Regions from separate parts of the Paradesulfitobacterium aromaticivorans genome, predicted to be linked through region 1. Evidence: riboswitches for the same ligand, from Rfam matches in the RefSeq annotation. Region 1 holds a riboswitch; each other region holds the start of a gene.

Region 1 (3,277 bases):
TCTTCAAACTCCAGTTGCTCAACCGGGGCACCGGTAATAATCAAACCGTCAAATTTACGCCGCTTCACGACGCTGAACGTGGTGTAGAAAGTGTCCAGGTATTCTTGCGCCGTGTTTTTAGGAGTATGGCTCTCCAAGTGCAGAAGGGTAATCTCCACTTGCAAGGGAGAGTTGCTTAAAAGCCTGAGAATCTGAGTTTCGGTAACATCTTTGTGCGGCATAAGGTTCAGAATAGCTATTTTTAAGGGCCGGATGTCCTGGTGATAGGCTCTGGTTTCAGCCATGACGAAGACATTCTCTGAATTTAGGATCTCCATTGCCGGCAAGTGATCCGGAATCTTTATCGGCATATGCTATCACTCCTTGTTGCTTCCTGGGACGCCGACTTTAGCATACGAACAATGGCCTGCGAACGGTGCGTGACCTAGGCGACCGATATCCGTGCAGAGGCCGCGGCCCTACTTCTGGCTGGCACTAAGAGCAGTATCAAGATCTTCGAGCAGGTCGCCAATTGTCTCTAACCCGATGGAGAGGCGAATCATATCCGGGCTCACTCCGGCCTGGAGCTGGGACTCCTCATCAAGCTGCTGGTGCGTCGTGCTGGCCGGATGAATCACCAGGGATTTGGCATCCCCGACATTCGCCAGGTGGGAGAAAAGCTTCAGACTATTAATAAACTTTTTGCCTTCTTCAAGCCCACCTTTGAGGCCGAAGGTAAGAATCGCTCCCGCGCCCTTGGGCAGGTACTTTTGAGCTAAGGAATAATACGGGCTCTGCTTAAGACCAGGGAAGTTCACCCAGGTTACCAATTCGTGCTGCTCAAGAAATTCGGCCACTCTCCGGGTGTTCTCAACATGGCGCTCCATCCGGAGATTAAGGGTTTCCAATCCTTGTAATAACAAAAAAGCATTGAACGGAGAGATGGCAGCCCCCGTATCCCGCAGGAGCGTTACCCTGGCTTTCACGAGATAAGCCAAGGAGCCAACTGCCTCGGTAAACACTACCCCATGGTAGCTGGGGTCAGGCTCAGACAGCCCCGGGAACTTGCCGTTGTTCCAATCGAACGTCCCGGAATCTACGATTACCCCGCCAATGGATGTACCGTGACCCCCGATGAATTTAGTCGCGGAATGCACTACAATGTCAGCCCCGTGTTCAAATGGCCGGCAGAGGTACGGTGAGGCAAACGTGTTGTCCACGATTAAAGGAATTCCGTGTTCATGAGCAATCGCCGCAATCTTCTCCAAGTCAGCCACATTGATGCGCGGGTTGCCAATCGTCTCAACGTACAGCGCTTTGGTCTTATCATTGATGTTTGCGCGAAACTCCTGCGGGTTGTCAACATCCACAAAACGAACCGTAATTCCTAATCTGGCGAGAGTATTGGCCAGGAGCGTGTACGTGCCCCCGTACAAGGAACTGGAAGCCACAATTTCGTCCCCGGCCCCGGCAATATTAAGGATAGCGTACGTAATTGCCGCCTGACCGGAAGCTGTAGCCAAGGCCCCTGCTCCCCCTTCCAGGAGGGCCACTCTTTGTTCAAACACATCCTGCGTGGGGTTCATAATCCTGGTATAGATGTTGCCCGGTTCTTTCAGCGCAAACAGGTTGGCCGCATGGTCTGTGTCATTAAAGACATAGGATGAAGTCTGATAGATAGGCACCGCCCGGGAATTTGTAGCCGGGTCGGGTTTTTGCCCTCCATGCAGGGCCAGGGTCTCAAAACCAAGTTTTCTTTCTGCTGTCATCTCATTTTCCTCCTTAAATTTGTTTGATAGCTAAGTGCCACTAAGACTTTTACAAAACAAAAGCCTCTTCTGAGAGAAGAGGCAGATCTGCAAACTAAACGCAAATACCGCTCTCATCTCTCAGAACCTTTAGGTTCTGCAGGAATTAGCACCTTGCAGCATGCGCTGCCGGTTGCCGGGCATCATCGGGCCAGTCCCTCCGCCACTCTTGATAAGAGAGAACTATTAAATTTTTCCACTAAACTTTGGATAGACTTAAAACTCCACCTGCAGTAAGTTTCCTTTATACTATGAATAAATTATAATCATTAAATCCCGACTTTGTCAATAGGTTTAATTAATTGAGCTTAGAAAATTTCACTGCTTATTCTCTGCCCTGGCAAGCGCAGCGCTCTTGCTCCTGATTTCCTCCTGAACCAGGGCAATGAAGTCTGCAAGAGGCATCTTCTCTCCCGCATTTCCTTGTCCGTAGCGGCGGACAGCCACGCTCTTTTGTTCTTCTTCCTGATCCCCAACCACCAAAGCAAAGGGGATCTTCTCTGTCTGAGCTTCGCGGACTTTGTAATTGATTTTCTCCCGGCGCTCGTCCACTTCCGCTCGGATATCAAGTTCAAGCAACCTGTCCACAACTGCTTTGGCGTACTCATGGTGCCTTTCACTGATCGGCAGGATGCGTACCTGCACCGGGGCCAGCCATACCGGGAACGCTCCGGCGTACTGCTCAGTAAGCAAAGCGATGAAGCGCTCGATGCTGCCGTAGACGACACGGTGAACCATGACGGGACGATGTTTCTGCCCATCTTCCCCAATATAGGTTAAATCAAATTTCTCCGGCATCTGGAAGTCAAGCTGGATTGTCCCGCATTGCCAGGTGCGGTCTAAGCAGTCCTTAAGGTGAAAATCGATTTTCGGCCCGTAAAAAGCTCCGTCTCCGGGATTAATCTTGTAGTTCATGCCCTTAGCTTCGAGCGCTTCTTTGAGGCCGTTGGTTGCCAGCTCCCATGCTTCATCCGAACCCATAGAATCCTCCGGCCGGGTGGAAAGCTCGACATGATACTCAAAGCCAAATACTTTATAGAAGTAATCTACCAGTTCAATCACCCCGATAACTTCGTCCTTGATCTGCGACGGGAGCATAAAGATGTGGGCATCATCCTGGGTAAAGTTTCGCACCCGTAATAACCCGTGCAAAGCGCCGGAGAGTTCGTGGCGATGCACTAGCCCCAGCTCACCCACGCGCAGGGGCAGATCCCGGTAACTGCGCAACTTCGTCTTGTACATGATCATGCCGCCAGGACAGTTCATAGGCTTAACCGCATAATCCTGGTCATCTATTTGCGTAAAATACATATTCTCCTTATAGTGATCCCAGTGGCCGGACTGTTCCCACAAATTCCGGTTTAAAATAATCGGGGTCTTAATCTCGTGATAACCCCGTTTTTGATGTTCCTTACGCCAGAAATCTTCCAGGGTATTGCGGAGGATCATCCCTTTGGGATGGAAAAAGGGAAAACCCGGCCCCTCGTCAT
Region 2 (3,277 bases), on a different contig from region 1:
AACCCCGGCTTGCCTCCCGGCTTCTGCCATCATGACGGCAATCCGGGGGGCGTCCGCTAATACAGCGTACGGAGTAAGGGCAGCCACAAAACCGGGATCAAGAGCAACGTATTCCTCCAATGGCTGCCGCACATCCTTAACCACACTCTCAACCCACTGTACCGTTGCCGCCGAATAGCATTCTTTGCGGATTCCAATGTCCAAGTCAGTTTCCTTTACCATCGCTTGAAAATGAACAAGATCATGTTGGCGGTGCAGTTGACGATAGGTGCGTTCTCTGTATTCCAATTAGAGCCGGACCTCCATCGCCCGCATTGGGCAAACTTTTACACAGAGCTGGCAGACTACACAGTTATCCCCGTCAAACTTAACTTCCATGGAATTTCTTTCTAAATATAGGGCTCCCGTAGGGCAAATCGCGGTACAAGCCCCACACATAACACACTTGTCATCATTGCGAATAATCTCTTGATTAAGATCCTGCACTGATACCCCAATTTCGCGAAGATAGTCGAGCCCTTGCTCACTCTGATCCCCTATCACTTCAAGCACCATTGTACCTTCTTTTTGCGGGTTAACATCAGCTTTGACAATATTAACGACTAAATCATAATCCTTAACTAAGCGATATACGATCGGTTTAACTGAAATATCTGTACCGAAACGCAATACTATTCTCTTGGGAGACATATAACCTCTCCTCTCCTTTTTCTCATCCGGTTTTACTCTCTTGATCGAACAACTGACTATCAACATAAATCTTTGAGTACTGACTCCCTATAGTCCCTTTTAGCAAAGGCTGAAGGTGGTTACTACCCTCTTAGCACATTGGCCGCCGGAGCATCAGCAGGTGACGGAAGTAATTTCACCGGTTCTGTGAGCTGAAAATCTCCATTATTAATCCAATCTTTGAGCGTGGAAGCAATTTCCCGGGCCCTGGGAATGCTAGAAAGTGGTGCCGTGGGAATTTCTTTGCCATTAACGGTGATTTTGCCGGATTTTAATTGGGCATAACTGACATAGCCCAGATTTCCCGGGGTCCGAGAAGGATAAGCTTCCCCATAGTCAACAACTGGCGCAAACAACTCTTGGTCAGTTGCGGCTGCATATTTGGCTATCTCCTCATTGAGAATCGGAATGGGCACCCCGATACCCACACTCAAAGTTGCACCATACCCGATATAGCTCGTACCAACAAGCCAGCGCGGGTTCATTTGCTTCAAATCCCCGATTACGGCCAGAGTTCCCCCTGCCGGTCCCAAATCTTTCCCTTCCAGGTTTTGGATAGAAGGAAAATGCTGGGTGCCATGCCAAGCAACATAACCCGTAGCGCCACCCAGAAAGATTTTCGTACCGATCCCGATCGTTTTGAAGTGCGGGTCTTTAAGCAGCGGGCTTAGCTGGCCAGAAGTGGAGTAATGCGCATTACCTAAGTTAGGCTTAAGCATCCCCATATAGGTATAAGCAATCTTCGACGTTAAATTAACTGCACAATTGTAATTTTGATAAGCATTGCGCGGGTTGAAGAGGATCGCTTCATTGATCTCATCCAAAGTAATAGTGGTTTCAAACTCGTGCCGCGGATAGCAGTCTGTACCATAAGCCAGTGCTTTTAATTTCACAGGCTTGCGTGCAACTAAATCCTGGATTACATGTCCCCCGCCATAGCGGAATTCACCCGGATAATTGCTGTTAAGTGGGTCATCATCAGGTAATTCCGCAGCCCCGAGGTAGGCATCTACGGCAGCTATCCCGCCGTACGCAGGAACGCCGTTAAGCCACACCTTCTGCATTTTCATCCTTGGTTTGGTATGCCCAAAATTTAGAAAGGCCCCGGATGAGCACATTGGAGCAAAGGTTCCGGTCGTTACAACATCGACCTCCTTGGCTGCCGCGCTTAACCCTTTTTCCTGAACGAGCCCGATAAGTTCCTCTGCAGTTACAACAACTGCTTTTCCTGCTTTAATTTTGGCATTAATTTCGGCGTAAGTTTTTTCAACACTCATAATTGCAGCCCCCCTCCATCCTGTTATACTCTCCCGGACATTAAACAAGCCCCTTCCCTGACAGAAGAGGCATGCAAATACACTTTGCCGCTCCTCTTATCTGTCAGAAGAAATTTCTCCTGCAGGAATTAGCACCGTGCTTTGCAGCTTGACTATACTAATAGCCTCGCTACCGAGCGGGTTGCCGGGTTTCATTGGGCCAGTCCCTCCACCACTCCGGATAAGAGTATCATATAAATATGAAGTTTGATAAATATAAGTGTAGCAGGCAGGACAGATTCTGTCAATAATCTCGGGTCTTTGACACTTGCGCTTATATAGAAATTTCTACAAGCCTTGAAAACAGGGCTTTTTTTATTGGAAAAATGTCAAATTTTCTCCAATCCTTAGTGCGTAATTTAGCGTAATGTGTTATAATGTAAGGGATTGGAGGAGATTGTTACTATGCGACTTAGTATATCCAAGTCTAAAAATGCTACTTCGCTTTATGTCATACAATCTATTTACGAGAACGGTAGGCGTTCCACAAAAGTTGTTGAAAAGTTAGGGACGCTTGCTGAATTACAGCAAAAACTAAATGGGCGAGATCCTATTGAATGGGCTAAATCATACATAGAAGACCTTAACAAAAAAGAGAAAGAGCAATCGCGAGAAGTCATCGTTAAATACTCTCCATCTAAAGTAATCTCCAAGGATCAACAACACTTCTTCAACGGTGGTTATCTTTTTCTCCAGCAGATCTATCACGAACTCAATCTTCATAAGGTTTCCGCTGAGATATCAAAAAAGTATAAGTTCTTTTTTGATCTGAATGCTATACTGTCACGGCTCCTTTACGGACGGATCCTTTTTCCTTCTTCCAAACTCGCTACCTACAAGCATTCCTCAAAGTTCATTGAACAAACTGACTTTGAATTGCAGCATGTGTACAGAGCACTTGAAGTCATTTCCAAAGAAATGGACTTCATTCAGTCTTCTCTTTATAGCAACAGCCTCAAAATTTCAAAGAGAAACACGGGTATTCTCTATTATGACTGTACCAATTATTTCTTTGAAATCGAGCAAGAAGAAGGCCTTAAACAGTATGGCGCTTCAAAAGAACACCGACCGAACCCTATCATCCAAATGGGTCTGTTCATGGATGGAGACGGTATTCCTCTTGCTTTTAATCTCAACAGCGGCAACACGAATGAACAGATTACGCTTAAACCCTTAGAGCAAAAAATACTTTCCGATTTTAAACTTTCCAAATTTGTTGTCTGTACAGATGC
Region 3 (3,277 bases), on a different contig from region 1:
GGTCAGGGTATTGGCCCCTAAGGTTGTCAGACCGCCATGGGCAAAAAAGAGAGCCTGAAATAAAAGCGCGATCATACTAACTAAGGACGTAATCCATGGCCCTAGCAAAATTGCTCCCAGCGGAGTTCCGCCCGGATGGGAACTGGTACCGGTTATCGGTACGGGCACCGGCAGCAATGAGACCAGGAAGATCCCTGCGGTCATTACCCCTGTCAGTTGCTTCATCATGGGAATCTCTTTGCTTTTTTCAGTTAGACTTTTGACCCCGGCGGCAGCCATAATAACGGCACCTGCACCATAGAGAACTGCCGGTACGACCGGGAGCATTCCTTCTGCAATATGCATCTTTCTACTCCTCCATAATTAAAAAAGACAACCGACACTGCCATGCTCCAAACATCCTAGTACAGTAGCTTAGAGTCACGGCAATGTGTGGTCATCTTAGAAACAGCGTTCACTTCCGCTCTCAAGTCGCATCCGCATTTTTGAGAGCAAATCCCGCTGGACAAGACAATCTGCATGCTCCCCTCAGGAAGCTTATGTAAGTTTTCTACAACAGAAAAACCTCCACCAGAGGCGGAGGTATGCTGCTTCAACACGCACCTCCCATCCATCGTGGGTAAAGTGTTCTTTGCGGACAAGCAGGTTTCCTGGCTTAGGCTCCTCACCTTCTGCCCCTTCCCAGGTTTCCCCAGTGGGTATGGCAGAAGACTCCCCTTTTACAGTGGCGGGACCGCGCCGGATTCACACCGGCTTCCCTTTTATGACTCCTCAGTTCAAGAAGGAATCACTTGTCCGAATACGTATGAACTTGTGACTATTTTAGCATCCGTAGGGGCTCGGGTCAATCCCTTAGCACAGATTTCAGGATTCCGCTTGCAAAGATTTTCGGGTTAGGGATGGGCTACTTGCTCTTGTCCATTCCTTTAAGTATTAATACGACAAGAGTCGCAAAAGCGATTGCAAACATCAATGTTTTTGAAAGTACTTCTAATTATGTCATATCATTTTCATTTTTGTCATAATTTTCCCTCTTGCAATTCTTGCATTAATTTGCTAAGATAACCCCATAATTTAACATGATCTTGACTCTTATCCAGAGTAGGTGGAGGGACTGGCCCGATGAAACCCGGCAACCGGCAGCTAATGCACGGTGCTAACTCCTGCAGGCAATCTGGGAGATGAGAGGAGAACCGAGAGTCGCTTCGCGTGTTTTCCTCGCGAAGTTTTTTATTTGCCGGAAAAACTAAGAGATAGTCTCTTAACTTAAGATGAGAGTCATCGACAAGAGCTATTAGGGAGGCACGTTACATGATCCGGGTTGAGAATCTAACCAAAGAGTATTCCTCTGCTCAAGGCAAGGTTAAAGCCTTGGAAAACATATCCCTGCATATTCCACAGGGCGCTATTTACGGCATCATTGGTTTAAGCGGTGCGGGCAAGAGTACGCTTGTGCGCTGCCTTAATCTTTTAGAAAAACCGAGCAGTGGCCGGGTTCTTGTTCAGGGACAGGACCTCACCCAATTGTCTGATAGAGAACTACGCTCAGCCAGGCAGAAGATCGGCATGATCTTTCAGCACTTCCATCTCCTGCAGTCGCGCACGGTCGCGGAAAACATCGCCTTCCCTCTCGAAATTGCCGGGTTTCCCAAAGAAGAGATAGTTACCCGGGTTAACGAACTTCTGCCTTTGGTGGGATTGAAGGAAAAGGCCAACACCTACCCTCCTCAGTTAAGCGGCGGGCAAAAACAGCGGGTCGGCATCGCCCGTGCCTTGGCTACCCAACCGCAAGTCTTACTTTCCGATGAAGCGACTTCTGCTTTAGACCCGCAAACAACCCTGTCCATCCTCAATCTTTTGAAAGAAATTAACCAGACCTTAGGCTTAACTATCGTAATTATTACGCATGAAATGAAGGTTATTAAAGAAATCTGTTCGGACGTGGCGGTTATTCATGAAGCTCAGATTGTGGAACACGGCCCGGTCGAGTCGGTGTTTGTCAATCCTCAGTCAGTTATCGCTAAAGATTTTATTTCAACCGTTTTTCCCAACGAACTTCCACCCGAGCTTCTGCGCGATCTCGCTGCCCACCGCGATTCTGAGATCGTCCGCCTTAATTTTCTGGGCGCACGCGTTGCCGACCCTGTGATCACTGACCTGGTCCGAACTTGCGCGGTGCAAGCAAACATCCTTTACGGCAGCATTGACCACTTGCGCTCTACCTTGTTTGGCACGCTCACGTTGGAACTCCAAGGAACACCTGACCAATTGGAAAAAGCCCATGCTTACCTGTCAAAGCGTGAATTGCAAGTGGAGGTGATCCAGCGTGCACTTTGAACTATCCATGCTCTTTGACCCATCTTACTGGGAATTTATATTGCAGCTCATACCGCTGGCTTTGGGTCAGACCATCTATATGGTCATCGTCTCGACAGTACTTGCTTATGCCTTGGGGCTGCCTCTGGGAGTCTTGCTCGTAGTCACCTCCCCGGGGCACATTTTGCCAAATCCCTGGGTTGAAACGGTTCTGGGCACGATTATCAACATTCTGCGCTCTGCACCTTTTATTATCTTATTGGTCGCCCTTATGCCCCTCACCCGGGCACTCGTAGGCTCTTCCATCGGCACCACGGCAGCCATTGTCCCGCTGGTGGTCGCAGCAGCGCCGTTTGTTGCCCGAATTGTGGAAAGTTCACTGAAAGAAGTGCCTTATGGTGTCATTGAAGCTGCGCTCTCGATGGGAGCATCCCCTTGGCAGCTCATCCGAAAAGTCCTGATCCCGGAAGCTAAAGCTTCTCTCATCCTTGGCGTGGCAATTACCACGATCAGCATCATCGGCTATACCGCCATGGCCGGAACCGTCGGCGGGGGCGGAATCGGAGATGTCGCCATTCAGTGGGGCTATAACCGTTTTCGCACGGATATCATGATTATTACCGTTGCGATTTTAGTCGTTATCGTGCAGGTCATTCAATCCTTAGGCATGAAGCTGGCACGCAAAGTATCGCACTCAGGTTAGATAAATTCTTTCGTCTATATTGACAAAATTGAAAGACCTTTTTCTTAATATTCCTATTGGCTTCTCTGAACATATGGGCCCATGTGAAAAGAAGCTTGAAATAAAAGATTGAGCGATTGCTCATGAACAATTTATACTAATTCCAATACGCTAGGAGGAGTATTACAAATGTTAAAAAGCAAAACCCGTTATTTTACCCTATTCGTAATCAGTCTGATTGCACTTTCCCTTATTGTCGCCGGGTGCGGCCAACAAGCA

The links. Region 1 has a riboswitch for S-adenosylmethionine ahead of ACYQ2N_RS09735 (homocysteine synthase). Riboswitches for the same ligand answer to the same signal wherever they lie in the genome.
Region 2: another riboswitch for S-adenosylmethionine. It lies ahead of ACYQ2N_RS20705 (homocysteine biosynthesis protein); the one in region 1 lies ahead of ACYQ2N_RS09735 (homocysteine synthase).
Region 3: another riboswitch for S-adenosylmethionine. It lies ahead of ACYQ2N_RS02650 (methionine ABC transporter ATP-binding protein); the one in region 1 lies ahead of ACYQ2N_RS09735 (homocysteine synthase).

The regions. Positions count from the first base shown of each region.
Region 1 covers NZ_BAAHYT010000010.1:845,574-848,850, forward strand. The annotation lists gene metA (homoserine O-acetyltransferase MetA) at 1-350, opposite strand, end outside; gene ACYQ2N_RS09735 (homocysteine synthase) at 459-1,748, opposite strand; SAM riboswitch class I at 1,859-1,966, opposite strand; gene thrS (threonine--tRNA ligase) at 2,106-3,277, opposite strand, start outside.
Region 2 covers NZ_BAAHYT010000011.1:815,739-819,015, reverse strand. The annotation lists gene ACYQ2N_RS20715 (UPF0280 family protein) at 1-288, opposite strand, end outside; gene ACYQ2N_RS20710 (NIL domain-containing protein) at 289-690, opposite strand; gene ACYQ2N_RS20705 (homocysteine biosynthesis protein) at 813-2,006, opposite strand; SAM riboswitch class I at 2,100-2,233, opposite strand; gene ACYQ2N_RS20700 (IS1634 family transposase) at 2,451-3,277, shown strand, end outside.
Region 3 covers NZ_BAAHYT010000008.1:59,420-62,696, forward strand. The annotation lists gene ACYQ2N_RS02645 (energy-coupling factor ABC transporter permease) at 1-345, opposite strand, end outside; cobalamin riboswitch at 624-810, opposite strand; SAM riboswitch class I at 1,090-1,188, shown strand; gene ACYQ2N_RS02650 (methionine ABC transporter ATP-binding protein) at 1,312-2,337, shown strand; gene ACYQ2N_RS02655 (methionine ABC transporter permease) at 2,345-3,019, shown strand; gene ACYQ2N_RS02660 (MetQ/NlpA family ABC transporter substrate-binding protein) at 3,188-3,277, shown strand, end outside.